Regions from separate parts of the Isoptericola sp. NPDC019693 genome, predicted to be linked through region 1. Evidence: riboswitches for the same ligand, from Rfam matches in the RefSeq annotation. Region 1 holds a riboswitch; each other region holds the start of a gene.
The links. A riboswitch is a leader RNA that binds a small molecule or an ion and turns the genes downstream of it on or off. The one in region 1 is predicted to bind thiamine pyrophosphate.
Positions count from the first base shown of each region.

Region 1 (7,005 bases):
GAGGTCGAGGCGGCCGTCGGGGGAGGAGCTGGCCAGGGCGCCCTCGCGGCGGGGGATGCGGCCGGCTCCGGCGGCCAGGCGGCCGGACTCGACGGCGAGGCGCATGGCGTGGGCCATCCGGACGGGGTCGGCGGCGCGCGTGACGGCGGTCGCGAGCAGGACGCCGTCGCAGCCGAGCTCCATCGCGAGGGCGGCGTCGGACGCCGTGCCCACCCCGGCGTCGAGGATGACCGGCACGCGCGCGGCGGCCGCGATCGCCTCGATGTTGCGCGGGTTGAGCACGCCCAGGCCGGTGCCGATGGGGGCCCCGAGCGGCATGACGGCGGCGCAGCCGACGTCCTCCAGGCGGCGCGCGAGGATCGGGTCGTCGTTCGTGTAGGGCAGGACGACGAACCCGTCGCGCACCAGCCGGTCGGCCGCCTCGACGAGGCCGAGGGGGTCGGGCAGGAGGGTCACGTCGTCGGCGATCACCTCGAGCTTGACCCAGTCGGTGCCGCACGCCTCACGCGCGAGCTGCGCCGTGAGGACCGCCTCGGCGACGGAGAAGCAGCCCGCGGTGTTGGGCAGCGCGCGGATGCCGAGCCGCTCCAGCAGCCCCCAGATGCCGCCGTCCTCGGACCCGGCGCCGCCCGGGCGCACCGCGACGCGGCGCATGGCGACCGTGGTGAGCCCGGTGCCGGACGCGACCAGCGCGCCCTCGAGCGTCATGAGGTTCGACGCGCCGCCCGTACCCATGACGAGGCGCGAGCCGATCTCCGTGCCGGCGACCACCAGGGGGTCGACGAGCGGGTGGGCGAGCGGCGCCGTGTCGGTGACATGCGTGCTGGTCATGGGTTCCTCCGTGCTTCCTGGTCAGCCGCCCTGGACGGCGGTGACGATCTCGACCCGGTCGCCGGGCGCGATCCGGGTGCCGGCCCACAGGCCGCGGGGGACGACCTCGTCGTTCACGGCCACGGCGATGCCCTGCACCGATCCGTCGGCGACGAAGGCGGGCACCAGGGCCGCGACGACGTCCTCGACGCCGTCGCCGTGCGGCCCGTCGAGCGGGTAGGCCTCGCCGTTCACGACGGCGGTGCGGGTGACAGGGGTGGCGGTCATCGGACGGCTCCTTCGGGCAGAGGGTCGGCGGGTGCGAAGCGGCGCGGGTCGGCGGCGGACAGCGCCTCGTCGGGCGGAGCCGCGCCGGTCAGCTCCGCCACGACCGCGTCGGCGGTCAGCGGCGCGAGCAGCACGCCGTTGCGCCCGTGCCCGACGGCGGCGAGCAGCCCGGGCACGGCGGTCGCGCCGAGCAGCGGGAGGTTGTCGGGGGTGGCCGGGCGGGCGCGCGGCGTGACGTCGACCAGCGCGGCCTCGTCGATCCCGGGCACGAGGGCGCGGGCGTCGCGCAGCAGGGCGAAGACGCCGCCGGCCTCGGCGCGGCGGTCGTCGGGGCGCTCCTCGCTGGTGGCGCCCACGACGATCTCGCGGTGCCCCGGCCCGCTGCCCGGTCCCGTGCCGGTGCCCGCCGCCCGCGGGACGACGTACACCGGGCGGCCCTGCACCGTGCCGCGCACCACGTGCTCCAGCGCGAGGTCCGGGCCGGCGTCCAGGCGCAGCGTGATGCCCTTGACCGGCCGCACCGGGACGCGGACCTCGGGCACGGCGTCGAGCAGCGCCGCCGTCGCCCCGTGACCGGTCGCGAGCACGACGGCGCCCGCGGCGTGCCGTGTTCCCGCGTCGTCGTGCACCGCCGTGACCCGGCCCGCGGCGTCGCGCTCGAGCCGCACGGCGGTGCGGCGGACCAGGGCGGGGCCGAGCGCCGCGCACAGCGCCGTGTGCACGGCGCGCGGGTCCACGGCGAGATCGGCCTCCACCAGCGCGGCCCCGGCGAGCCGGGGTCCGAGGTAGGGCTCGCGCCGTCGCGCGTCGGCCACGCCGACCTCCGCGGACGCGAGCCCCCACTCCCGGTGCAGCGCCAGCACGCGACGCAGCAACGCGAGGTCGTCGGCGTCGTACGCGACGGCGAGCGAGCCGGCGCGCAGCAGGGGGACGTCGCGGCCGATCGCGGCAGCCAGGTCCGCCGCGAAGGCGGGCCAGCGTGCGGCGGAGGCGAGGTTGAGGCGCGCGAGCTCGCGCTCACCGAAGTCCGCCTCGCTCACGGCGGCGAGCATCCCGGCGGCCGCGCGGGTGGCGCCGTCGCCGGGCGAGGGGTCGAGCACCGTGACGGACAGCCCTGCCGAGGCGGCACGCCAGGCGACCGCGAGGCCGACGATCCCGCCGCCCACGACGACGACGTCGCGGACGGGCGCGCTCGCAGGGACGGATCCCGGAGCGGGTGCAGAGGCGGGCATGTGCGCTCCCTTCGCTGGCATGACCCAGATCAGGTTCGACGGTCGGCTCCTACGCCCTCTCAGCCCCGAGCGGGGCTCCCGTGCGCGGCCACTGTAACCCGGGCCGTGGTTACCCTGGCCGCCGTGACCACGACCACGCCTGCCGCCGACGCGACCCGCGCGCGCCTCGCCGACGCCCGCCTGTACCTGTGCACCGACGCCCGCGAGGACCGGGGCGACCTCGAGGACTTCCTGCACGCGGCGCTCGCGGGCGGGGTGGACGCCGTGCAGCTGCGGGACAAGACGCTCGACGTCGCGCGCGAGCTCGAGCTGCAGGAGGTCGTGGCCCGCGTGGCCGCCGAGCACGGGGCGCTGTGGGCGGTGAACGACCGGGCCGACGTCGCGCAGGTCGCCGGGGCGCCCGTGGTGCACATGGGGCAGCGCGACCTGCCGGTGCCCGTGGTCCGCTCGCTGCTCGGGCCGGCGCCGGTGCTGGGCCGCTCGACCCACTCGGCCGCGCAGGCGGCGGAGGCGGAGGCGGACCCGCACGTCGACTACTTCTGCGTGGGCCCGCTGTGGGCCACGCCCACCAAGCCCGGCCGCGCCGCCGTGGGCCTCGATCTCCTGCGCGAGGTCGCCGCGACCCGCCCCACGACGCCGTGGTTCGCCATCGGAGGCGTCGACGCCGAGCGCCTCGACGCCGTGCTCGACGCCGGGGCCACCCGCGTCGTCGTCGTGCGGGCGATCACGCAGGCGCCGGACCCGGAGCGCGCCGCCCGCGAGCTGCGGGCGCGGTTGGGCTGACCACCGACGGAGAGCCGGGATGGGGAGAAGTCCCCATGAGACGGTGTGGCCCGGCAACGGCGCCCGTGCCACCCTGGGTCGACGCCTCGCGCCGGCCCGGGATCTCCCGCGCCCCTGACCTGGAGACCCCATGACCGCACGGACCACCACCCGCGCCCGCGCCGCCGCAGCCCTCGCCCTGGCAGGAGCCCTCCTGCTCGCCGGCTGCACCGGCGACGACGGTGACAACGGCACGGAAGGCGGTGGGTCCGCACCGCAGGCGAGCGGCGAGGCCACCGGTCCGGGGACGGCGACCGTCGCCGACCAGGTGATGGCGGAGCAGAAGATCGCCACCCCGCACGGCGGCGGCCAGGTCCGGGGCGGCGAGGTCACCGTGACGCTGCGCTCCGTCGAGGTGGGTGACGGCACGACGACGGTGCGTTGGGCGCTGCGCTGGGACGACGACGAGTCGCCCGCGGACGCGGGGGTCAGCTACTACGACCTCGGCGTGGAACCCACGACGACGGTGACCGACCGTGCGGCGCTCAAGGCGTACCGACCGTTCTGTACCGACGGGGCGTGGCAGGCGGACACCGACGACGCGACGCAGGCGGGAATCGCGCAGATCAGGTGCCGCGAGTCGATGCTCGTCTCGCCGCTGGAGAAGCACACCTTCGCGTTCCCCAACCACGGCACGATCGAGGTGTCCGCCGTGCTCCCTGCCCCGGAGGGGAACCCCGCCACGGTCGACGTGCTGCCGGCGGAGGGGCTGCCGCTGTTTACCGACGCGACGGTCACCTACGTCGACGGCGCGGCGAAGTGACCGTGCGCGGACAGGGCGTCGTGGTCGCGGCCCTCGCCGCGTTGCTCGGCGTGGGCACCGTCGCCCCGGCTGCGGCGGTGTCAGACCCGAGCACGTCGCCCAGCCCGTCGTCGAGCGCCGCGCCGTCGGCGGACCCGGAGCTGATGCAGCAGGCGCAGGCGGCGCTCGCGGAGCAGGATGCGAAGGTCGAGAGGGCCACGATCACGGACGAGATGCGCGCGGACTCGACGGTCGCCCTGCGCGCGGACGACTCGACGTTCGTCCTGGACCCGGCGGACTCGACGACCACGCTGGAGAAGAAGGCGGAGGAGAAGGACGACACGGTCGTCACGCTCACCTCGGACCTGCTGTTCGACTTCGGCAAGGCCGCACTTACGCCGGAGGCGGAGAAGGCGGTCGCGGAGCTGGCGGGGGACATCCCGCAGGACGCCACCGTCCGGGTGGACGGACACACCGACTCGATCGGCACGGACGCGAAGAACCTCAGGCTCTCCAAGCAGCGCGCGAACGCCGTCGCCGACGTGCTCGGCGCCGAGCGGCCGGACCTCACGCTCAAGGTCAAGGGCCACGGTGAGGCGAACCCGGTCGCGGACAACGAGGTGGGCGGCGAGGACAACCCGGCGGGCCGCGCGCTCAACCGCCGCGTCGAGGTGACCTACCCCACCGCGTGACCCGTGGGACGGGCCGGGGAGCGGTGCCGTCCGGCGGCTACGATGGCTCGGTGACGTCTCCCGCCACCGACACCCCCACCACCGCCGACCTCGCGGCCACGCCGCGCCCGGTCCTCGTCGTCGACTTCGGCGCCCAGTACGCGCAGCTCATCGCTCGCCGCGTGCGCGAGGCCAACGTCTACTCCGAGATCGTGCCGCACACGTTCACCACGGAGCAGATGCTCGCGAAGAACCCGGCGGCGATCATCCTGTCGGGCGGCCCGTCGTCGGTGTACGCCCAGGGCGCGCCGTTCGTGGACCCGGGGCTGTTCGAGGCCGGCGTACCGGTGCTCGGCATCTGCTACGGCTTCCAGGCGATGGCGCAGGCGCTCGGCGGCACCGTCGCGCAGACGGGGCAGCGGGAGTACGGCGGCACCGAGGTCGAGGTGTGCGAGGCCGGTGTGCTCCTGGCGGGCACCCCCGACCACCAGACCACCTGGATGAGCCACGGCGACTCCGTGCACGCGGCCCCCGAGGGCTTCGAGGTGCTCGCGACGTCCTCCGGCTCGCCCGTGGCGGCGTTCGAGGACACCGGCCGCCGCCTCTACGGCGTGCAGTGGCACCCCGAGGTCAAGCACTCCGCCCACGGCCAGGCCGTGCTGGAGAAGTTCCTCTACGAGGGCGCGGGCCTGAAGCCCGACTGGACGCCCGGCAACGTCATCGCCGACCAGGTCGCCGCGATCCGCGCGCAGATCGGCGACGCGCGCGTCATCTGCGCCCTGTCCGGCGGCGTGGACTCCGCCGTCGCCGCCGCGCTCGTGCAGCGCGCGGTCGGCGACCAGCTCACCTGCGTGCACGTGGACCACGGCCTGCTGCGCGAGGGCGAGGTCGAGCAGATCGAGCGCGACTTCGTCGCCTCCACCGGCGTGCGGCTCATCATCCGCGACGAGAAGGAGCGGTTCCTGGCCGCCCTCGACGGCGTGCGCGACCCCGAGACCAAGCGCAAGATCATCGGCCGCGAGTTCATCCGCGTCTTCGAGGACGCGCAGCGCGACATCGTCGCCGAGGCGGGCGCCCACGGCGAGGAGGTCAAGTTCCTCGTGCAGGGCACGCTCTACCCCGACGTCGTGGAGTCCGGCGGCGGCGAGGGCGCGGCGAACATCAAGAGCCACCACAACGTGGGCGGCCTGCCCGACGACCTGCAGTTCGAGCTGGTCGAGCCGCTGCGCACCCTGTTCAAGGACGAGGTCCGCGCGGTGGGCCGCGAGCTCGGCGTGCCCGAGGAGATCGTCGCCCGCCAGCCGTTCCCCGGCCCGGGCCTCGGCATCCGCATCGTCGGCGAGGTCACCGCCGAGCGCCTCGAGACGCTGCGCAAGGCGGACGCCATCGCCCGCGAGGAGCTCACCAAGGCCGGCCTGGACGACGAGATCTGGCAGTGCCCCGTGGTGCTGCTCGCCGACGTCCGCTCCGTCGGCGTGCAGGGCGACGGCCGCACCTACGGCCACCCGATCGTGCTGCGGCCGGTGTCGTCCGAGGACGCCATGACGGCCGACTGGACGCGCCTGCCCTACGACGTGCTGTCGATCATCTCCACCCGCATCACCAACGAGGTGAGCGAGGTCAACCGCGTGGTGCTCGACGTGACGAGCAAGCCGCCGGGCACGATCGAGTGGGAGTGAGAGGGTCGGGCGCGGTGCGCGGCGGTGTCGTTCGTTCGGATGATTCGCTCGTGCCTCGCTCGGCTCTCACGAACGACACCACCGCGCACCACGCCCGCAGAGTGGTGGCGGGAGCTGCCTCCCGTCGGTGGATCTGTCAGGAGATGCGGAACGAGTTCGCCCGGTCGTTGAAGCTGCCGAGGTAGTTGTCCCGGTCGATGAACGTGGTGTGCGCCCCCGTCTTGTTGTTGCCGTTGTAGAGGCGCACGTCGCAGTGGTTGTACGTCTTGACCGACGTGACCCGGTTGGCCAGCGCGGTGCCGAGGTTGGCGCCGCCCTCGTTGTCGCCGGTGCCGGAGGTGCACCCCTGCCGGTACTTCGGGTTGTAGACCACGACCTGGAAGCCGCCGTAGTCGATGTGCTGGTAGAGGCGCGCGACGACCAGGCCGGTGCCCGGCTTCGCGTTCTTGCAGCCGAACGTGCCGTCGAGGACGGCACAGTAGTAGGTGGTGCGGGCCGCCTGGGCGGAGATCTTGAGATCCTCGACCATGACCGGCTTGTCGCTGGTCACCGCCTCGACCCGGACGGGCACGGCGCCGTCGTCGGGCGCCGCCGTGGCGGCCGGGGCGGTCATGCCCAGGGCCGCGATCGCCGCGAGCCCGCCCACGACGGCGGCGAGCCGTGCGCGGCGGGTGCGGGTGCGTGTCGTGATGGTCATCGTTGCTCCTCACGTCAGCCGGCGATCCCCTCGTCGCCGGTCATGATGTGACGAGGGGTCCTCC
Region 1 covers NZ_JBIRXP010000003.1:391,325-398,329, forward strand. Annotated here, with positions in the region: gene ACH436_RS10955 (thiazole synthase) at 1-831, opposite strand, end outside; gene thiS (sulfur carrier protein ThiS) at 853-1,098, opposite strand; gene thiO (glycine oxidase ThiO) at 1,095-2,330, opposite strand; TPP riboswitch at 2,320-2,422, opposite strand; gene thiE (thiamine phosphate synthase) at 2,454-3,113, shown strand; gene ACH436_RS10975 (hypothetical protein) at 3,244-3,915, shown strand; gene ACH436_RS10980 (OmpA family protein) at 3,912-4,586, shown strand; gene guaA (glutamine-hydrolyzing GMP synthase) at 4,637-6,244, shown strand; gene ACH436_RS10990 (hypothetical protein) at 6,381-6,941, opposite strand.

Region 2 (7,005 bases), on a different contig from region 1:
AGGGACGCTCCCCGGCCCGTCGCGGTGACCGCCACGACGGGCAGCATCGCGCCGATGCCGATCTCCAGCACGAGGGTGGGGAGGAACGCCCCCAGGACGACGCTGCGGAGCGGGAAGAGGGGCGGTGCCGGCACCCACCCTTCCTATCGCACGGGGCCGCGCCGGGTCCGCGGTGTTCACGCCCGACGCGTCGTCAGGAGCAGGGCGGCAAGGCGCAGCTCGTCGCCTGCGGTGCGCGCGGCGATCGCGGCGTCCGACACCACCGTGGACGTCCAGGCGGGTCCGTCGAACGCCGCACGCAGCCGGTCCGCGGTCGTGCCCCAGCCGAGCCCCGCGTCCACGGACATCGCGAGCACCGCGACAAGCGCGCCGGACGGGCAGATCGCCTCCAGCCCCGCCACGTAGGCCGTGCGGCCGGCGTCGTCCAGGGTGTGCAGCAGCCCGGAGTCCAGCACGGTCCGCGGGCGAACGTCGATCCGGTCGAGCCGGCGGGCGTCCGCCACCTCGAAGCGCACCTCGCCCGGCGGAGCGAGGATCGCTCCCGCCGCCCGCTCCCGCGCGCGGGAGATCGCGCGCGGCGCGGCGTCGACCCCCACGACCCGGTGGCCGGCGCGGGCGACGGCGAGCGCCAGCACGCCCGTGCCGCACCCGACGTCGAGCACCGGGTCCTCGAGCACGGACCGGCGGACGAGCTCCAGGAGCGCGGGCTGGGGACGCCCGATCTCCCACGGTGGCGGGTCGTCCGCGGCGTAGAGGGCGTCGAAGTCGTGCACCTGGCGTGCCATGCGAGCACCTCCTGCGCCCATTCTGCGCCCGCCGGTCCCGTGCCGGTCGGCGCAGCCAGGGCAGGGAGCTAGCGCAGGACGAGTGCGGCGAACGGCAGGGCCGCGACGAGCGTGCCCGCCGCGAGCACGACGGAGTCGGTGCGGGTCCACGGGGCCGGCTCGGCCCAGGTGCGGCCGTGGGCGCCGGCGAAGCCCCGCGCGTCCATCGCGACGGACATGGCGGTCGCGTCGCGCAGGGTGGCGGCGAGGACGGCGAACGTCACCGACGCCGCGTGCCGCGCCCGGGAGAGCGGGCCACGGCCGGGCCCGACGCCGCGCGAGCGGCGGGCCCGCGACGCCTGCTCCCACACCGTGCCGAGCCGCTCGAACCGCTGCAGCGCCGCCGCCACCCCGACGACGAAGCGTGCGGGCAGGCGCAGCCGCTGGCCGAGCTGGTCGGCCAGCCCGCTCGGGTCGACCAGCGGGGCGAGGGCCACCCCGGGCAGGGCGAGCACCGCGATGCGGACGCCCGCGACCGCGGCGACCACCGGGTCGCGGCCGCCGAGCAGCCAGGTCGACCACGCCACCGACGCGACCGCCACCAGCACGGCGAGATAGCGGGCCGGCGAGCCCGTCCCCCGCGGCAGCAGCACCAGGCCGAACACGAGGCAGCCGGCGGCCCCGACGACCGCGCTCGCGACGTCCCGCACCCCGAGCGAGGCGACCAGCCCGAGCAGGCCGAGCGCGACGAGGACGAGGGCGTTCACCCGCCCCAGGACGCCGGTCACGCGGCCACCGCCTGCCGCGCGCGTGCCGCGCCGCCGAGCCGCACCTGGTGCCCGGCGAGGGCGACGAGGTGCGCGTCGTGGGTGCTGGCCGCGACCGACCCGCCGTGCCGGGCCGCGGCGGTGGCCCAGCCGGCCACCGCCGCCCAGGTGTGCCGGTCCTGGCCGACGGTCGGCTCATCGAGGAGCACGAGCCCGGGGCGGTGCGCGAGCGCGGCGGCCAGCGCCAGGCGCCGCTGCTCGCCGCCGGACAGCCGGAACGGGTGCGCGTCGGCGACGTGGTCGAGGCGCAGCAGCGCGAGCACGTCGTCCACGGCCACGGCCACGCCGAGGCGTCGGCCGGTGAGCTCGATCTCCTCCCGCACCCGCAGCGCGAGCAGGCCGTGCTCCGGGTGCTGCGGCACCCACCCGCACCACCGGGCGAGGTCGCGGGAGCGTGCGGCGTGGCCGGGCGTTCCGCGCACGTCCCCGTCCGACGGCCGCAGATGCCCCGCGAGCGTGGCGACGAGCGTGGACTTCCCCGCCCCGGACGGCCCCGTCACGGCCGTGAGCCGCCCCGCGGGGAACCGTGCGGTCACGTCGTCCAGGGCACGCGTGGTGGTGCGGCCGCGCAGGCCGCGGGTGACGAGGTCGACGCGCACGCCCGCCATGACGACCTCCGGGCCGGGCGTGTCCGGCGCCACGACGGCACCCGGCACCTCCAGCGGCGCCGGTGCGGGCACGCCGGGCAGCCACACGCCGGCACGGCTCAGCTCGTCGCGGACCCCCGTCGCCGCGCCGTCACCGATCCCGAGCGCGGCGGGGGCGACGACGTGCGTGACCCGGCCGCCCGCGCCGAGCACCACGACGCGGTCCAGGTGCTCCAGCCACGGCCCGACGTGGTGGTCGACCACGACGAGCGCCGTGTCCGTGCCCTCCAGCGCGCCCGCCACGGCGGCGCGGACCTCTGCCGCGGAGGCAGGGTCGAGCATCGCCGTCGGCTCGTCGAGCAGCAGCAGGCCGGGCATGCGGGCCAGCGCCCCCGCGAGGGCGAGCCGCTGCAGCTCGCCGCCCGAGAGGGCCGACGTCGGGCGGCCCCACGGGTACCGCAGGCCCACGCGGTCGAGGGCCTCGCCGGTGCGGCGCCAGATCTCCGCCCGCGGCAGGCCGGCGTTCTCGGGCCCGAACGCGACGTCCCGCCCGATCCGGGAGGCGACGACCGCCGCACCCGGGTCCTGCGGCACGTACCCGATCCGGCCGTCCACGCGGACGTCTCCGGTCAGGTCGCCGGGCAGCGGGTCCCCGAGCACCCCGGCGAGGGCGTGCAGCACGGTCGTCTTGCCGGCCCCGCTGGGACCGACCAGCCCCACGCGTTCCCCCACCCCGACGGTGAGGTCGAGGCCGTCCAGCGTGGGGGCGGCCCGCCCGGTGGGCCGCCAGCGCAGCCCGCGCACGCGAGCCCGGACGTCGTCGCGCGCCACGCCGTCAGGCCGGCGTGCGGTCGAGGGCACGGTCGGCGAGGTCGCGCCCCGGCCCGAAGGCGTCGAGCACCCCCGCCCGCGCGAGGGCGCGCACCAGCGCCGCTCCCCCGAGGCCGGCGAGCAGCGCGCCCGACAGCGCGAAGAGTCCCAGGTAGGCCAGCCGGTAGCCCCATGCCCAGTCGGGGTAGTACGCGAACCACTCGTACACGGCACCGCACGCGCCGGCGACGGCGCCCGCCAGGGCAGCGACGACGGTGCCGAACCGCCGGTAGAGGAACAGGGCGAGCACCAGCTCGGCGCCGAACCCCTGCACGACGCCGGAGACGATCGCAGAGAAGCCCCAGCCGGCGCCGAGCAGCGCCTCGACGCTCGCGGCGACGACCTCGGTCAGCAGGGCCGCGCCGGGGCGACGGACGATGAGACCGCCGAGGACGCCGCCGAGCAGCCAGCCCCCTCCGAGCAGGCCGGTGGCCGGCGGGAAGGCGACCGCCAGCCCGGCGGAGAGCAGGTGGTAGAGCTGGGTCCAGCCCCAGAAGACGACGCCGACGGCCACGCCGAGCATGGCCACGGTGACGAGGTCGACGGTGCGGTACCGCAGGGACGCGCTGCGCAGGAAAGTGGGCGCGGACATTCCAGGTAACTCCCTTCGCCGGTGCTAACCGGAGCAGGTTCCAAGGGTCTGCGGCCTGTCCCGCACTCTCAGCGCCCCTTCGACGGCGCTCCCCTGTCATGGGTGTCTTCAGATGTGACGGCCGACGACGCGGCCGCAGGTCCGACCTTAGGCGACGACGGCGTCGGCGCAACGGCGTCCCGCACCGTGAAACCTCTGGTCACGCAAGAAGGCCCGGAACCATGTGGTTCCGGGCCTTCTCGTCGGGGTGGAGCTGAGGGGACTCGAACCCCTGACCCCCTGCATGCCATGCAGGTGCGCTACCAGCTGCGCCACAGCCCCGAGAACCGACTCTCGCGACCGCGAACGGTCAGGCGATTCGTCTGATTCGGTGTGTTCCTCCGGGCTTGCGCCCCTCGGAACGTCGATATCTTAGGCAGACTTCGGGCCAGGTTCCAAATTCCAGTCCGGGCCGGCCTGCCAACGGTCCAGGGGGTACCCCGCGCCGACGTTGTGCGCCACGAGGCGCCAGGCCGGCACCGATCCTTCGCCCGCGCGGTGCAGGTGCGACCAGTGCACGTTGTGCATGCCGGACAGGCCGCGCCAGGTGGCCGGGTCGAGCCCGAGCAGCGCGGTCACCGCCAGCGAGATGGCCGCGCCGTGCGACACCACCACGAGGGTCTCCTGGTCGTCCAGGTCCTCGGCGTGCTCGGCGACCGCCTCGGCCATGCGCTGCGCGACCGCCGGCTTCGTCTCGGCGCCCGCACCGGCCGGCTCGGCACCGAGGCGCCACGCCGCGTACTCCTCCGGCCAGCGCTCCTGCAGCTCGGCCCCCGTGAGGCCCTCCCACGCGCCGAACCCGCGCTCGCGCAGGCGCTCGTCCGTGTGCACGGTCGCCCCGCCGAGCGCGTCCGCGTACGCGGTCGCGGTCTCGACGGCGCGGCCCAGGTCCGAGGACACGACGCGCGTCGCGCGGTGCGACGACGCGAGCGCCGCACCGCCCTCGGTCGCCTGCCACCGGCCCACCTCGTCGAGCGGGATGTCGATCTGCCCCTGGAGCCGCAGCGAGGCGTTGTAGGCGGTACGGGCGTGGCGCAGCAGGACGACGGTGCCGGCGGTCACCGCTCGTCGCCCGCGAGGCGGATCGCGCCGTCACCCTCGCCGTCGCCGTACTCGGCGGCGGCCGTCGCGCCGTCGCCGCCCCGCGCGTCCTCCGGGAGCTCGACCGCCGGGCAGTCCTTCCAGAGCCGCTCGAGCGCGTAGTACACGCGGTCCTCGGCGTGCTGCACGTGGACGACGACCTCGCCGAAGTCGAGCAGCACCCAGCGCGCCTGCGCCTTGCCCTCGCGGCGGATGGGCTTGGACCCCGCGAGGAACATCGCCTCCTCGACCGCGTCCACGATGGCGGAGACCTGACGCTCGTTCGTGCCCGAGGCGATGAGGAACACGTCGGTGAGCACCAGCTGGTCGCTCACGTCCAGCGCGATGATCTCCTGCGCCTTGCGGTCGGACGCGGCGCGGGCGGCGACGACCGCCAGCTCGACGGCGCGGGGGCTGGCGGTCATGCGGCGGCTCCGGGGTGCTCGTACGTGAGGGAGAGGGTGGCCGCGGGCGCGGCACCGTCGACGGGGAACTCGTTCTGGTCCGGGCCGGAGAGCAGCAGCCTCCAGACCAGCAGGCCCAGCACGAACGCCACGACGACGAGAACGATGTAGTGCAGCCAGGTGTACGAGGCCTCGGGCTCGTCCCAGTCCTCGTCGTCGTCCTCGTCGACCGGCTGCGGCGCGGCCGAGCGGGCCCGGACGGGCTGCTCGGACGCGACCAGCGCGTCGAACGGCGACGCGGCGGGTCGCTCCGGCGCCGCCGACGGGTCCGGGGCCCCCGCCGCGGGGCGCGAGGGCGGCAGGGACGCGGGCCGCTCGGTGGTCGGGGTCGCCCAGGGCAGCGGGGGCGCCACCGACGTGGAGGCGGCCGGCGGCGTCGCGGCCGGTGCCGCCTGGGCGGGCGGCGCCGGCGTGGCGCCGAAGGGCGACGTCGTGCCCGTCGTCGCGAACGGCGAACGGCGCGCCGGGCCGTCGGGCCGCGGCGCGACGGTGGCCGGCGGGCTGGCCGCGGGGGGAGCTGCGGGAGGCGTCGCGCTGGCCTGCGGGGCCAGCGGCGCCGCACCGAAGCCGGCGGCGGCGCCCGGCACGGCACCGCCGTGGTCGCGGCGGGTCGAGGGGCGCGCGGGCGGCGCGGCCGGGGCGCTGGGCGGTGCCGCGGCGGGCCGCGCCGACGGCGTCGGGGCGACGGCGCGGGACATCTCACCGGTGGGCCGCTGGATCGGGGCCAGGCGCCCGGTCTCGTCCAGGCCCCGCACACCGGCGGAGGTGGACGGCGGCCGCACCATCGGCGCGGGCGCCGGGGCGGCGGGCGACGGGCTCTGCTCACGGAGCGAGCGCCGGGACGGCGCGCTGGTGGCCGGCGCCGGGAACCGCGGGGCCGGCGCCTGCCCGGCGGGCGGTCCGAACGGCGACCGCGACACGGCGGGAGCGCCGTACTCCGGCCCGGGGGGCGCCGGCTGAGCGGCGCTCGCCTGCGCGGCGGCGGCCGCCTGCTCCCGCTCGCGGATCTCGCGGCGGGTCAGCGGGCGGGACGGGTTGTTGTCACTCATCGAGACCTCGATACAGACCGTGCTTGGCGATGTACTGGACCACGCCGTCCGGCACCAGGTACCACACCGGTTGGCCGGCCTGCGCCCGGCGACGGCAGTCGCTCGACGAGATCGCCAGCGCCGGGACCTCCAGCGTCGTGACCCCGTCGTGGGGCAGGCCGTCCACCATGAGCTGGTGCCCCGGCCGCGTGACAGCCACGAAGTGTGCCATCTCCCACAGCAGCGCGGCATCCTTCCAGGTCAGGATCTGCTCGATCGCGTCGGCGCCGCTGATGAAGAACAGGTCGGCGTCGGGTCGCTGCTCGTGCAGGTCCCGCAGGGTGTCGACGGTGTACGTGAGGCCCGGACGGTCGATGTCGACCCGGCTCACCGTGAACCGCGGGTTCGACGCCGTCGCGATCACCGTCATGAGGTAGCGGTGCTCGGCCGGCGACACCCTCTGGTGCTGCTTGAAGGTCGGCTTGCCCGTGGGGACGAACACGACCTCGTCGAGGTCGAGCAGCGCCGCCGCCTCGCTGGCGGCGACCAGGTGCCCGTGGTGGATGGGGTCGAAGGTGCCGCCCATCACGCCCAGGCGCGGACGGCGCGGCTGCGACGACGGCTCGTTCACGCTGACCGGACGGCAGCCGTCAGTGGTGGCGGTTGGACACGTTGCGGAAGGCGTACGTCACCACGAGCGCGGCGACCAGGCCACCGAACGCGAGGAGACCCATCGCGATCGGGGAGATGGACT
Region 2 covers NZ_JBIRXP010000001.1:238,029-245,033, reverse strand. Annotated here, with positions in the region: gene ACH436_RS01155 (MFS transporter) at 1-134, opposite strand, end outside; gene ACH436_RS01150 (class I SAM-dependent methyltransferase) at 177-785, opposite strand; gene ACH436_RS01145 (energy-coupling factor transporter transmembrane component T) at 854-1,552, opposite strand; gene ACH436_RS01140 (ABC transporter ATP-binding protein) at 1,549-3,039, opposite strand; gene ACH436_RS01135 (ECF transporter S component) at 3,014-3,640, opposite strand; TPP riboswitch at 3,634-3,745, opposite strand; tRNA gene ACH436_RS01130 (tRNA-Ala) at 3,889-3,961, opposite strand; gene ACH436_RS01125 (histidine phosphatase family protein) at 4,052-4,741, opposite strand; gene rsfS (ribosome silencing factor) at 4,738-5,184, opposite strand; gene ACH436_RS01115 (hypothetical protein) at 5,181-6,272, opposite strand; gene nadD (nicotinate-nucleotide adenylyltransferase) at 6,265-6,837, opposite strand; gene ACH436_RS01105 (hypothetical protein) at 6,902-7,005, opposite strand, start outside.
Region 2: it holds a riboswitch for thiamine pyrophosphate, as region 1 does, so the genes downstream of both, ACH436_RS01135 (ECF transporter S component) here and thiO (glycine oxidase ThiO) in region 1, are expected to answer to the same signal.

Region 3 (7,005 bases), on a different contig from region 1:
CGGGCCCTGACGCAGGAAGGCGAGCATCGCGTCCACCGCGTCGGGTGAGCCCTCGACCTCCGCCTCGACCGTGCCGTCGGGGAGGTTGCGCACGACGCCGCCGACACCCGCGCGGCGGGCGGCCTCGCGCGTCGCCCAGCGGAAACCCACGCCCTGCACGCGCCCGTGCACCCGCACGCGTCGCCGCACCCTGGTGGTCATCAGTCCTCCCGCGCCCGTCGTGCCGGCGGCGTCAGTCGAAGATGTCGCCGATGTCCCCGATGTCGTCCAGGATGCCGCCCAGCACCATCCCGCCGAGGACGGCGCCGAAGACGTCCGAGCCGCTGCGCCCGCCGGGGCGCCGAGCGCCCTGCCAGCCGTACCCGCGGTCGTACCCACGGTCGTGCCCGCCGGTGTTGTAGCCGCCGTCCCAGCGCTGGCCGTGCCCGGAGCGCGCGATGTCGCGGTGGGCGAGAGTCGCGGCCTCGGCGGCGAGCGCGGCGCCCCGCCGGGCGGCGGCGACCGCACGCTCGGGGTCCTCGGCGCTGCGCGCCTGCGCGACCTCCCGCTCGGCCTCCGCCAGGCGGGTGCGGGCGTCGGGCCCCACGGGGGCGCGGTAGTCGTCGACGACGGAGCGTGCCGCCGCGAGCTGCCGCTCGGCGTCGTCGAGCGCGGGCCCGAGATGGGACGCCGCCCGTCGGGCACGCTCGTCGCGCTCCGCCCGCTCGGCCACGGCGTCGTCGAGGGCGGTGTTGGCCTCACGGACCCGGGTGAGCGATCCGACCGGGTCGCCGGGCTCGCCGGGCGCGGGCAGGGCGGACAGGGCGTCCTCGAGCGCCACGACCGCGCCGTCGATCCGGCCCGCGCGCTGGGCCGCCGGGAGGGCGCGCGCCTCGGCGAGCTCGGCACGGGACTCCGCGACGATCGCGCCGAGCGCGGCCTCCGCGCGCAGCGCCTCGGCCTCGTAGTCGTCGACGGCGCGCAGCAGCCCCTCGGCGCGGCGCACGGCCTCCTCCGCCGCGCGGGCCGCGGCCCCGGCCTCGGCGACCTGCTGCGTCGTGAGGCGCTTGCGGGCCGCCGCGGTGCTGCGGGCGGCGAACTCGAGCAGCCGCTCGGCCTGGTCGGGGTTGTCGGCCACGGGCAGCAGCGCACGCTCGGCGTACTGGCCCCGCAGCCGCTCGAGGTCGCCGCGCGCGGCGGGCACGACCTCGCGCACCCGCGCCAGCTCGGCGTCGACGCGGTCGACCGCGTCGGGGGTCGAGCGGACGGTCTGCCGCAGGGTCGCGAGGCCTCGGTCGAGCTCGTCCAGCGACGCGTCGGCCGACCGGCAGAGGTCGACGACGCGGGCCGACCACTCGCGCCGCTGCTGGTCAGTGTCCGGGACGTGGTCGTGCAGGAGCTGGTTGAGGTGGAACGCCTCGGCGAGGCGCTCGCGGGCCCGGCGGAGGGTGGGCGCGAGCTCGCGCGTCTCCCGGTCACCGAGCTCGGCCTGCGCGAACGCGAGCTCGTCCTCGGCGAGCCGGGCGCGCTCGTCGGCCCGCACCAGGGCGGAGCCGGCCTCCACGCCGAGCCGCTGGAGCTCGGCCTCGAGGTCCTGAGCCCGTCCGCGCGCCGCCTTGCGGCGACGCACCACCCAGAACGCGACTGCCGTGACCAGCACGACCACCACGACCAGGCCCGTCACGATCCCGACGATCTGCCCCGCATCCATGCTCGGCATCGTAGGCGGCCCGGGCCGGGTGCGGGGACGCCCCGACCGTGAGCCGGGCCACCGGGCCCGCGCCTGAGCTGTCAGGGCCAGGGCGGCGTCTACCCGCCGCTGGCCCTGACAGCTCGCCGGATCGCGCGGTGCGTCAGTCGCGGCGACGCGCGAGGCGCAGCGCCACGAGCACCGCCGCGCCCGCGAGCACGACGACGCCGCCCGCGATGCCGAGCACCACGACCAGCTCCGACGCGCCGTCGTCCGACGCCGTGACCGACTCCGTGCCCGACCCGGCGCTCGCGTCGGCACCGCCGTCCGCGTCGGTCGCGCCGGCGTCGCCGCCCGCGGGAGCGGCGCCGCACGGGGTCGCGTCCGCGGCGGGGACCGCAGGCTCGGTCCCGGCCGGCGGGTCGTAGGTGAACGAGAACCCGCCGCTCGTGGGGTGCCCGTCCGCCGACACGATCCGCCAGTCGACGGTGTACTCGCCGCCCTCGCCCAGCGCGACGGGCACGGACACGGTGCGGTCCTGCGTCGTCGGGCACCCGACGGCATGGTCCGTGCCCTCGGCGTCGGTCACCGTGACGACCGTGCTGGAGCCGTCCGCGGACAGCTCGAGCACGACGTCGTCGAACGTCACGTCGACCGACTCCGGCGGCTCGGTCACGGTCGAACCCGTGGCCGGCACCGTGTCGACGACGACGTTGTGGGCGCTCGCGGGCGCCGCCGCGGCGACCGTCCCGGCGGCGGCGAGTCCGAGGGCCAGGGCGAGCGTCCCGCCCGCCGCCAGAGCGCGTCGCGGGGCGCGGTGGCCGCCCCCGGCCGTCACCGCTGCTCCGGGCCGGACGACCCGGCGGTGGCACGGGTGCGCGCCAGGGCGACGACGCCGGTGACGGCGCCCACGAGCCCGAGGCCCAGGCCCGCCGCGCCCAGCGCCAGCGGGAGCGTCGTGGAACCGCCGTCGTCCGCCGCGGCCTGACCGCCCGCGCCGGCACCTGCGGAGCCGGTGGTGGACGACGCCGCACCGTGCCCGTCGTGCCCACCGTCCTCGGTGGCGGGCACGACCTGCAGGACGGGGGCGGGGTGCTCGGGCTCGGCGTCGCCGGACGCCGCCTGGTCCCAGGCGACGACCTCGCCGTCGGAGTAGGTCTGGGTCGCCGGCAGGAGGATCTCCTCGACGCCCTCGGGAACGGCCCCGGCCGACACGCTGAACCGGAGGAACTCGCCCGGCGCGATGCCGGCGTCGGGGTCGTCGGCCGTCCACTCGATGCTTGCCGGGGCCTCGGTGACGGTGGTGCCGTGCACCTCGACCGGCTCGGGCAGCGGAGCCCGGGTGACCTCGGCGGTCCACCCCGGCACGGGCTCGACGGACACGCTGGTGAACGGGGTGTCGGCGGGCAGGTCGATCTGCACGGCGGTCGTCGAGGCCTCGGCGGACTCGTTGGGGACCTTGAAGGTCAGGGTGGCGTACGACCCGGCCTCGGCCGCGTCGGGGGTGACGGTCACGTGCGCCGAGGCCGCGGCCGCGCCGAGGACGAGGGCGGGCAGGCTGAGGGCGGCGGCGCCGGCGAGACGGCGCGCGCGGAGGGCAGGGGTGATCGTGGACATGGGTGCTTCTGCTCCTGGCTGTCAGGGTGCTGTCAGGTCTGGACGTGTCGTGGGACGACGAGGGGCCTGCCCTCGTCCGACGACGGACCAGGGCAGGTTCAGGCGGCGCGCGCGAGGGCGCCCACGGGCGACGGCGGCCCTCGTGGCGGGGTGCGTCGCAGGGCGCGGGCCGGGCGAGGGCGCCAGGCCGGGCGGACGACGACGGTGCGCTCGCGGACGACGAGCGGCACCCCGGCGCTGAGCACCAGGACGGCGACGTGCCGCAGGTGGCCGGCGACGTTGACGGCGGCGCGGTCGCCCGCCGCGATCAGGAGCGCGGTGAGCAGCACCGCGGCGGCGTGCGCGACGAGCATCCAGGAGGTGGTGGCGGCGTCGTCCGCGTGGTGCAGGTGCAGGCCTGTGGCGGGCGGGAGGGAGCCCGGGCCCAGGGCATGCAGGGCGTGACCGTCCAGCGCCGCGGGGGAGCCGCCGGCGTGCGGTGCCGCCGGCCCGGCCGCGCCGAGCACGGACAGCCCGGTGTGCTGCACGAGCTGCAGCGCGACCATCGCGGGCAGCAGACGCCGCAGCGTCAGCCGGCGGCGGGCGGTCCACACCGCGAACGGCGCCGTGAGCGCCAGCACGACGAACCAGGCGAGGGGTGCCCCGGGCAGCGCGCCGCCGGCCAGGAGGTGGGCGGCGGCCGCGATGCTGAGCGTCGTGCCGGCGACGAGGAGCTCGCGCACACGACGGACGACCACGGACACCCCCGCACCCTACCGTGCGGGTGGGCGACGGCCGCGGGAGGTCGGGGCGGAGGTCTGCGCGGGCGACCGGGCGAGGGGGAGAGGGCCCGGCGGCGTCGTCCGGACAAGGTCCCCGGCAGCGTCCCGACGCCGCACCGGCGCCGTCCGGCGCGGCCGGGCGGGCCTCCGGCACGCGAGGGCCGGACGTCCGGCGACGCCCGCGCTGACCTGGGTTACGGTGGGCCGCACGACACGGGGTGCGTCCCGGCCGGTCATCGCTGCGACATCGTCGCGGCCGGCCGGCGGGGCGCTGAGAACACACCCGTCGAACCTGATCTAGCTCGAACTAGCGAAGGGATGTCGACATGCGTGCGCGCGCACCTGAAGACAGCTCCGCCGGCAGCGCCGGCACCACCGTTCCCGCCCCCGCCGCCCCGTCGGTGCCGCCGAGAGGCTCCCGCCCCCGCGTGCTGGCCGTCGCGGGCTCCGACCCCTCCGGGGGTGCGGGGATCCAGGCTGACCTGAAGTCGATCGCGGCCGCGGGCGGCTACGGGATGGCCGCCGTCACGGCGCTGACCGTGCAGAACACCCGCGGGGTGCGGGACGTGCACGTGCCGCCCGCCGCGTTCCTCGCCGCCCAGCTCGACGCCGTCAGCGACGACGTGGCCGTCGACGCGGTGAAGATCGGGATGCTCGCGTCGGCCCCGGTGGCCCGGGCCGTGGCGGCCTGGCTCGACGGCCTCCCGCACGACGCGTCCGGCCCCTCCGGCACGGCAGGGCGCCCCGCCGTCGTGCTCGACCCGGTGATGGTCGCGACCAGCGGCGACCGGCTGCTCGACCCGGCCGCCGAGGACGCGGTGCGGGACCTGCTCGGCCGCGTGGACGTGGTGACGCCGAACCTCCCCGAGCTCGCGGCCCTCGCACAGGAGCCTCCGGCGGCGAGCTGGCCCGCCGTCCTCGACCAGGCGCAGCGGCTGGCGGCCCGGCACGGGATCCTCGTGGTGGCGAAGGGCGGCCACCTGCGCCCCGACGAGGCCGACGGGCCGCCGGCCGGGGCCCCGGACGCCCTCGTCGGGCCGCAGGGCGTGCTCGTCGAGCTGCAGGGACCGCGCGTGCCCAGCTCCTCGACCCACGGCACGGGCTGCTCGCTGTCCAGCGGGCTGGCCGCGCGGTACGCCCGCACGGGCGACTGGGCCGAGGCGCTGCGGGGCACCAAGACGTGGCTCACCGCGGCGATCCGGGCGGGGGAGGGCCTGCGGGTCGGTCGCGGGAACGGCCCCGTGGACCACCTGGTGGGCCTGCGCGCCGGCGCGGTGGAGCAGCCCGCGACGTCGCCCGCGACGGGCGCGGGGACCGCGCCAGGGGACGGCCAGGGGGACGGGCAGGGGGAGGACGTCGTCGCGCGGTGGTGGGACGACGCGGCGGGCGTGCGTGCCGCGATCGACGGCCTGGCCTTCGTCCGGTCGCTGGGCGACGGGACCCTCGACGCCGCGCACTTCCGCGCCTACCTGGAGCAGGACGCGCTCTACCTGCGCGACTACGCCCGCTGCCTGGCCCGGGCGAGCGAGCTCGCGCCGACGCGGGCGGAGCAGGCCTTCTGGGCCGGCGGCGCGCACGGTGCGCTGGTCACCGAGCTCGACCTGCACACGCGCTGGCTGGGCGGGGAGCCGCAGGACGTGCCCACCAGCCCGACGACGGCGGCCTATCTCGACCACCTGCGCGCGGCCGGCGACGACTACGCCACCCTCGTGGCCGCCGTCCTGCCCTGCTACTGGATCTACCAGGACGTGGGGGAGCGCCTGGCCGCACGCAACCGTCCGGACCACCCGTACGCGGCGTGGCTGGGCACCTACGCGGACGACGCCTTCGCCGACGCGACGCGCGAGGCGGTCGCGATCCTGCGCCGGGCCGCCGCGGCGGCCGACGCGCCCACCCGCGACCGGATGGCGGCGGCGTTCCGCGCGGCCTGCGAGCACGAGCTCGCCTTCTTCGACCAGACCGGCCTGCCCCGCGCGGCGAGCGAGGCGGGCGACGCCGCAGGTGCCCCCGCCGGTCCCGGGCGCGTCGTCGGGCGCGTCGCGGTGGCCTGACCGCGGGCCCGTCGGGGTTCCCGCCGTCGCGCACGCTCTCGGGCGCGACGGCGGGATCTCGCGGGGGTAAGCGGTATCCCGAGTTCGCGGCGCACCGCGTGATCCGGGCAAGCGTGTCGGGGGCGAGTGACAGAATGGATGTGATGCCCGACACGAAGCGCACTTCGCGCAGCCGCAGCCGAGGCGCCCGCCGCGCCGATCCCTCCGAAAGTCCCAGGAGGAGCCCCGCCTCCTCCGCCCCCCGACCTCCCGCCGCGCCCGGCACCCCGCCGGGTCGCGCCGAGGGCCCGCCGGGCCGCCCGGGCGACGCCGCCCCCGCGCCTGGCGCCCCCTCGGCCCCCGCCCCTGCGGGCTCCGAGCTCTCCACGTTCGCGTCCGTGCGCCGGCTCTACCCGTACGTCCGGCCCGCGGTGCCGCGCATGGTCGGCGGCCTCTTCTCGGCGCTCGGCGCGAGCCTCGCGGCGCTGGCGATCCCGCGCGTGCTGCAGGCCCTCGTCGAGGGCCCGCTCGCCGAGGGCGCGGCCGCCCACGACCTCGGCGCCCTCGTGGTGCCCGTCCTCCTCGTGCTCGTGCTGGGCGTCGCCGAGGCGGGGTTCGTGCTGCTGCGCCGCAACCTCGTGATGTACCCGGGCACCCGGGTCGAGGCCGAGCTGCGGATGGCGCTGTTCCGCCACCTGCAGGACCTGCCCGTCGCGTTCCACGACCGGTGGCCCGGCGGCCAGCTGCTGAGCCGCATCATGGGCGACCTCGGCCTGCTGCGCCGGTGGCTGGTCTTCGGCCTGCTGCAGCTCGTCGTCAGCATCGTGACGATCGTGGTCGGGGTCGGCATCCTGCTGGCCACCGCCGGTTGGCTGGGACTCGTCTACCTCGCCGGCGCGATCCCCGTGACCGTCATCGCGTTCCGCTT
Region 3 covers NZ_JBIRXP010000001.1:833,546-840,550, reverse strand. Annotated here, with positions in the region: gene ACH436_RS03985 (acylphosphatase) at 1-201, opposite strand, end outside; gene ACH436_RS03980 (hypothetical protein) at 233-1,690, opposite strand; gene ACH436_RS03975 (copper resistance protein CopC) at 1,833-2,507, opposite strand; gene ACH436_RS03970 (YcnI family protein) at 2,504-3,286, opposite strand; gene ACH436_RS03965 (hypothetical protein) at 3,385-4,029, opposite strand; TPP riboswitch at 4,252-4,383, shown strand; gene ACH436_RS03960 (bifunctional hydroxymethylpyrimidine kinase/phosphomethylpyrimidine kinase) at 4,374-6,098, shown strand; gene ACH436_RS03955 (ABC transporter ATP-binding protein) at 6,476-7,005, shown strand, end outside.
Region 3: it holds a riboswitch for thiamine pyrophosphate, as region 1 does, so the genes downstream of both, ACH436_RS03960 (bifunctional hydroxymethylpyrimidine kinase/phosphomethylpyrimidine kinase) here and thiO (glycine oxidase ThiO) in region 1, are expected to answer to the same signal.

Region 4 (7,005 bases), on a different contig from region 1:
CGGAGAACCGCCCCGCAGGTCGCACGTGGGTCGGCAAGCCGGACATCTACCACGCGGCGCAGGCGGTCATCCTGCCCGACCTGCCGCTGACCGGGTCGTTCGCAGCGTCCGCCCGGGCCGCGGGTCCGCTGCTGGCCGGCGCGCGCCTCGGGGACTCGGGGACGGCGTCGTGAGGATCTCCGCGAAGGCCGACTACGCGGTGCGGGCGGCGGCCGAGCTCGCCACGTCCGACGGCGGCCCGGTCCCGGCAGAGGCCCTCGCCCGCGCGCAGCAGGTGCCCCACCGCTTCCTCGAGGCCATCCTGAGCGACCTGCGGCGGGAGGGGATCGTCGCGAGCCGTCGTGGGGCCGGCGGTGGGTACGTGCTGGCCCGCCCGGCCGACAGGGTCACCGTCGCCGACGTGGTGCGCGCCGTGGACGGTCCGTTGGTGTTCGTGCGCGACGCGCGGCCCTCCGACCTGGAGTACACCGGCGCGGCCGCGTCGCTGCTGCACGTGTGGGTGGCGCTGCGGGTGAACGTGCGGGCCGTGCTCGAGCAGGTCACCCTGGCAGACCTCGCGTCCGGCAAGATCCCGGACGTGGTGCGACGGCTCACCGAGCAGGAGTCGGCCTGGGTCAACCCCTGAGGACCACCCACACCACCTGAGCGGCGCGGCAGGCCTCCCGGAGCTGCCGGCCGTCGACCCGGGCGCACCCCGAACCCGTCTCACGATACGAATAGGTCTCGTGAGACCGTTGAATCCGATAGAGCCGATCGGGTAACTTCACCTCAGACGCGGCGGACCCGCTGCCGCGCCGAAACGGAGGGAACCCCCGTGCGGACTCTCGTCCTCCTTGCCCTCGTGGGCCTCGGTGCGCAGCTCGTCGACGGCAGCCTGGGCATGGCCTACGGCGTCACCTCGACCACGCTGCTGCTCGCGATCGGCACCAACCCCGCGGCCGCCTCGGCGACCGTCCACCTCGCCGAGGTCGGCACGACGCTGGCCTCCGGCGTCTCGCACTGGCGGTTCGGGAACGTCGACTGGAAGGTCGTCACGAGGATCGGCATCCCCGGCGCGATCGGCGCGTTCGCCGGTGCGACGTTCCTGTCCTGGCTGTCGACCGAGATCGCCAAGCCGCTGATGTCGATCCTGCTGCTGGGGCTGGGCCTCTACGTGCTGCTGCGGTTCACGCTCCGCGGCCTGCGCACGGACCGCCTGGGCCAGCCGCTGCGCAAGCGGTTCCTCACCCCGCTCGGACTGGTCGCCGGGTTCATGGACGCGACCGGTGGCGGCGGCTGGGGGCCGGTGGGCACGCCCGCCATCCTCGCCAGCGGCCGCATGGAGCCGCGCAAGGTGATCGGCTCGATCGACACCAGCGAGTTCTTCGTGGCCGTGGCCGCGAGCCTGGGCTTCCTCTTCGGCCTCGGCACGGCGGGCATCAACCCGACCTGGGCGCTCGCCCTGCTCATCGGCGGCCTGATCGCGGCACCGATCGCCGCGTGGCTGGTCCGGCTGGTGCCGCCCCGCGTCCTCGGGTCGGCCGTCGGCGGCATCATCGTGCTCACCAACACGCGGACCCTGCTGAACCTCGACTCGTTCACGGTGAGCGACGGCGTCCGGGGCCTCGTCCTCGGGATCGTCGCCGTCGGGTGGGCCGCCGCCGTCGCCTACTCGTTCACCCAGCACCGCAAGGCGGTCGCCGCGGAGCGGGCCGAGGCGGCCGCGCAGCCCGCGGCCACCACCCCGGTGGCCTGACCGCCGCCCGCAAGACACCCGGGTTCCTCGACAGCGGCACCGCACGGCAGCCACCGTGCGGTGGCGCTGTCGCGCCGTCCCGGTACCGTGGTGGAGCCAGGAGAACTGCGCGCCGGACCCAGCTGCACGGCACTGGGGGGTGAGCCTCGATGTCCAGCACGCCGCACGACGCACCGCGCCGCGAGCTCGTCGCCCTCGCGGAGCTGCTGGGCGCCGGGAGCCAGCTGCTCGTGGGCCGGTACCGGGTCGACGTCATCACGGGCGAGTGGTGGTGGTCGGACGAGGTCTTCCGGATCTTCGGCCGCGAGCCCGGCAAGGTCGCTCCGGGGCCGGAGGTGCTCCGGGCCCACCTGCACCCGGACGACCGTGAGCGGCTCTCCCGGACGGCGGTGGTCGCGCTGGGTGCGGGGCGCCCGTTCTCGGGGGCCCATCGCGTCGTCGACGACCACGGCCGGACCCATACCGTCGTGGTCACCGGGCAGGCGCGGCACGGGGCCGAGGGCGCGTCGTCGCAGATCGTCGGCTACGTCATCGACGCGAGCCCTGTCGTGCGTGACGCGCTGGAACGCGAGGCGCACCGCGCGGTCTCGCGCGCGTTCGTCGCGGCCGCGGCCGCGGAGCAGGCCAAGGGCGCCATCATGGCCGTGTGCGGGGTGGACGAGTCGGTCGCCACCGAGGTGCTCGCGGACGCCGGCGCGCAGGTAGGGATCTCCGCCCAGTCGGCGGGGGAGCAGGTGATGAAGGAGCTCGCGCGGCCCGTCGGGGACCGGGACACGGCTCTCACGGCGGCCGAGGTGGTCCGCTCGGCGCCGCCGGCGCAAGACGCGGCGGACCGGATCAGCCGGGCGCTCGCCACCGTGCGGCCGGTGGAACGGCCGCACGGTCACGACGCACAGCTGGCCCGCCGGCGCCCCCGCGCGAGCCACTGACGAGCCACTGACGAGTCACCGACGAGTCACCGACGCGGCCCGCGCGACGGCCCCGGGAGGTTCAGCGACCGGGGACGAACCGCGCCGCCGCGCGCACGGCGCCCTGACGGGCGAGGCGCTTCGCGAGCACCGCGACCCCGCCCGAGACGGCGGCGAAGGTGACGGCCTGGATGATCGAGAGCTCGTCGTCGTCCACGTTGGTCGGGGCCACGCTGCCGGTCGTCTTCTCCCAGACCACCCCGATCAGCTTCTGCGCCGCCCATCCGGCGGCGATCGTCAGCACCACCGTGCCGACCTTCACGCCCAGCGGCTGCTCGCTGTCCGTCACGTGCTCTCCCTCGCTCTGTCCCGGCCGGGTGCGCCCGGGGACTGGTCTCCTGCCGCGTCCACGGCCACCTGGCGGGCGTCACGGCACGTCAGGCACGTCACACCCCGAGGCCGAGGACGGGACCACGGTAGCGCGGCCCCGACGGGTAGGCTCGTGGTGATACGACAGGGGAGCGCCCACCGGCGCTGAGAGTGCGGACCGCCGCAGACCCTCGAACCTGATCCGGTTAGCACCGGTGGAGGAAGTCGGGAATCTCGTTCCCTGCGGACGGCCGCACCACGACGGTGCCGGGTGCCCGCAGGACCCCCTTCTCGCACCCTGAGGAGGACAGCATGACCCGCAGGACCACGTCGACGAGCACGGCCCGGACCACGGCGGCGGCCGTCGGCGCCGTGGCGCTGCTGCCGCTCCTGGCGGCGTGCGGCGGCGGGACGCCGTCGGGCGACGCCAGCGGCGCGGCGTCGGGCACCGTGACGCTCGTGACGCACGACTCTTTCGCCGTCTCCGACGACGTGCTGGCCGCGTTCGAGAAGGAGTCCGGCCTCACCGTCGAGCAGGTGGCCCCCGGTGACGCGGGCACGCTCGTGAACCAGCTCGTGCTCACCAAGGACGCGCCGCTGGGCGACGTCGTCTTCGGCGTGGACAACACGTACGCCTCGCGCGCCGTCGACGCGGGCGTCTTCGCCGAGTACCAGCCGGCCGACCTCGACCCGCAGGTCGCGGCCTACGCCCCCGACGACCTGGCGGGCACGCTCACGCCGGTCGACATGGGTGACGTGTGCCTGAACCTCGACGACGGCTGGTTCGACGAGCACGACGTCACCCCGCCGGCCACGCTCGAGGACCTCGTGAAGCCGGAGTACGCGGACCTCACGGTCGTGACCAACCCGGCGACGTCGTCCCCCGGCCTCGCGTTCCTGCTCGCCACGATCGGCGCCTTTGGCACCGACGGCTGGGAGGCCTACTGGGCCGACCTGCGCGACAACGGCGTCAAGGTCGCCGAGAGCTGGGAGGACGCGTACTACGTGGACTTCTCCGGCGCCGGCGAGGGCGGGCAGCGGCCGATCGCGCTGTCGTACGCGACCTCGCCCGCCTTCACGGTGACCGAGGACGGGAAGTCCTCCACGACCAGCGCGATGCTCGACACGTGCTTCCGCCAGGTCGAGTACGCGGGCGTGCTCTCCGGCGCCGACAACCCCGAGGGCGCGGAGCAGCTCGTCGACTTCCTGACGTCCCCCGAGTTCCAGGCCGACGTCCCCGGCCAGATGTACATGTACCCGGCCGACCCGGACGTGGAGCTGCCCGCCGACTGGCAGCGGTTCGCGCCCCTGGCCGACACGCCGTTCGAGGTGGCGCCCGCGGACGTCGCCGCGCACCGTGACGAGTGGATCGAGCAGTGGACGTCGACCGTCGTCGGCTGACGCGCGGCGTCCGCGCGGGCCGCTGGGGGGCCTGGCTCGGCTGGGGCGCCGCCGTCACGCTCCCGCTGGGCTTCCTCGCGATCTTCTTCGCGTGGCCGGTGGTGTCGCTCGTCCTGCAGGGGTTCTTCACCGAGACGCCGGCTGGGCGGGCGCTCGACCTGTCCGGCTTCGCGGAGGTGCTGTCCCAGGAGCGCACCTGGCGGATCGTGGGCCAGACGCTGGCGCAGGCGCTCACCGGCACGCTGCTGTCGGTGCTGCTGGGGCTGCCCGGCGCGTACGTGCTGTACCGGTGCCGGTTCCCGGGGCGCACCCTGGTCCGAGGCCTGGTGACCGTGCCGTTCGTGCTGCCCAGCGTCGTCGTGGGCGTCGCCTTCCGCGCGCTGTTCGCGCCCGGCGGGCTGCTCGGCTGGGCGCACCTGGAGGAGAGCTTCGCCGGCATCGTGCTGGCCCTGGTCTTCTTCAACTACGCGGTCGTGGTGCGCACCGTCGGCGGCATGTGGGAGCGGCTCGACCCGCGCGCGGAGCAGGCGGCCCGCGCGCTCGGCGCGACGCCCTGGCGCGCGTTTCGCACGGTGACCCTGCCCGCGCTCGCCCCGGCGATCGCGTCGGCCGCCGCCGTCGTGTTCCTGTTCTGCGCGACGGCGTTCGGCGTCGTGCTCGTCCTGGGCGGCCTGCGCTACGGCACCATCGAGACGGAGATCTGGACGCGGACCACCCAGTTCCTCGACCTGCGCTCGGCGGCCGTGCTGTCCGTGCTGCAGCTCGTCGTGGTGGCGGGCGCCCTGCTGGTCAGCTCCCGGGCCCGGGCCCGCCGGGAGCGGGCGCTGCACCTCACGAGCGACCGGGTGTCCGCGCACCGGCTGCGGCTGCGCGCGGGCGCGGACGGCTCGGACGTCGTGCCCGCGCTCCTCACCCTCGTGGTCGTGGCCGGCCTCCTCGTGCTGCCCATGGCGGGGCTCGTCACCCGGTCGTTGCGGGCGCCGGACGGGTCCTGGGGCCTCGACAACTACGTCGCCCTCGGCACCACCGGCGGGCGCAACGCCCTCACGGTCACGGTGTGGGAGGCGCTGGGCAACTCGCTGCGGACCGCGGCGTGGGCCGCCGTGATCGCCGTCGTCGTGGGCGGGCTCGTGGCGCTCGTCGTCTCGCGGCGCCCCCGGCGGGCGGGGATGCGGCGCGCGGTCGGCGTCCTCGACGCCGCGTTCATGCTGCCGCTGGGCGTCTCCGCCGTGACGGTGGGCTTCGGCTTCCTCATCACGCTCGACCGGCCGCTGGGGCTCGACGTCGACCTGCGGACCTCGGGCGCACTGGTGCCGATCGCGCAGGCGGTCGTGGCGATCCCCCTCGTGGTGCGGACGATGCTGCCGGTGCTCCGCGCCATCGACCCCCGGCTGCGCGAGGCGGCGGCCACCCTGGGCGCGGCGCCCGGGCGGGTGCTGCGGACCGTCGACGGCCCGCTGGGCGCGCGGTCGCTGGGGCTGGCGATCGGGTTCGCGTTCGCCGTCTCCCTCGGCGAGTTCGGCGCGACGTCGTTCCTCGCCCGCCCCGACACGGCCACCTTGCCGGTGGTCATCTACCGCCTGATCGGACGGCCCGGGGCCGAGAACTACGGGATGGCGCTCGCGGCGTCCGTGGTGCTGGCCGTCCTCACCGCGACCGTCATGATGGTGGCCGAGCGCCTACGCGGCGACCGGCCCGGAGGGGAGTTCTGATGGAGCAGGCCCGCCAGACGACGGGGCTCGCCGTGCGCGACGCCGTCGTGCGGTACGGCGCCACGCGCCGGCGGCGAGGTGCGGTCGCGGTGGACGGCGTCTCGCTCGACGTCGCCGCCGGCGAGATCGTCGCGCTCCTCGGCCCGAGCGGCTGCGGCAAGTCGTCGCTGCTGCGCGCCGTCGCCGGCCTGGAGCCGCTCGCGGGCGGCACCGTCGCGTTCGACGGCGAGGACCTCGCGGGCGTGCCCGTGCACCGCCGGGGCTTCGGGCTGCTCTTCCAGGACGGCCAGCTCTTCCCGCACCGCGACGTCGGGCGCAACGTCGCCTACGGGCTCGAGACGCAGGGCCTGCCCCGCGCGGAGCGGGCCGCGCGCGTCGCCGAGCTGCTCGACGACGTCGGCCTGGCCGGGTACGCCGGCCGGTCCGTCGCGACACTGTCGGGCGGGGAGAAGCAGCGGGTGGCGCTCGCCCGCGCCCTCGCGCCCCGCCCGCGCCTGCTGCTGCTCGACGAGCCGCTGTCCGCCCTGGACCGCCGGCTGCGCGAACGCCTCGCCGTCGACGTCCGCGACACGCTCAAGGCCACCGGCACCACCGCCGTCTTCGTCACGCACGACCACGACGAGGCGTTCACCGTCGCCGACCGCGTCGCCGTCATGGACGCGGGCCACCTGCTGCAGGTGGACGCACCGGACGTGCTGCTGCGTGCGCCCGCGTCGCCACGCGTCGCGGAGTTCCTGGGCCTCGCCGGGCAGACGGTCGCCGTGCCGGCCCGCGACGAGGACGGCGTCGGGACGACGGCGGGCTGAGCCCTACGCCTCGCCGGCGTCGTGCACGAGCAGGGCGACCTGCGTGCGGTTCTCCAGCCCGAGCTTGTCGAGCA
Region 4 covers NZ_JBIRXP010000002.1:1,315-8,319, forward strand. Annotated here, with positions in the region: gene ACH436_RS05365 (AGE family epimerase/isomerase) at 1-173, shown strand, start outside; gene ACH436_RS05370 (RrF2 family transcriptional regulator) at 170-625, shown strand; gene ACH436_RS05375 (sulfite exporter TauE/SafE family protein) at 815-1,735, shown strand; gene ACH436_RS05380 (PAS domain-containing protein) at 1,885-2,664, shown strand; gene ACH436_RS05385 (DUF4235 domain-containing protein) at 2,726-2,992, opposite strand; TPP riboswitch at 3,149-3,253, shown strand; gene ACH436_RS05390 (thiamine ABC transporter substrate binding subunit) at 3,325-4,413, shown strand; gene ACH436_RS05395 (ABC transporter permease) at 4,389-6,125, shown strand; gene ACH436_RS05400 (ABC transporter ATP-binding protein) at 6,125-6,931, shown strand; gene ACH436_RS05405 (response regulator) at 6,935-7,005, opposite strand, start outside.
Region 4: it holds a riboswitch for thiamine pyrophosphate, as region 1 does, so the genes downstream of both, ACH436_RS05390 (thiamine ABC transporter substrate binding subunit) here and thiO (glycine oxidase ThiO) in region 1, are expected to answer to the same signal.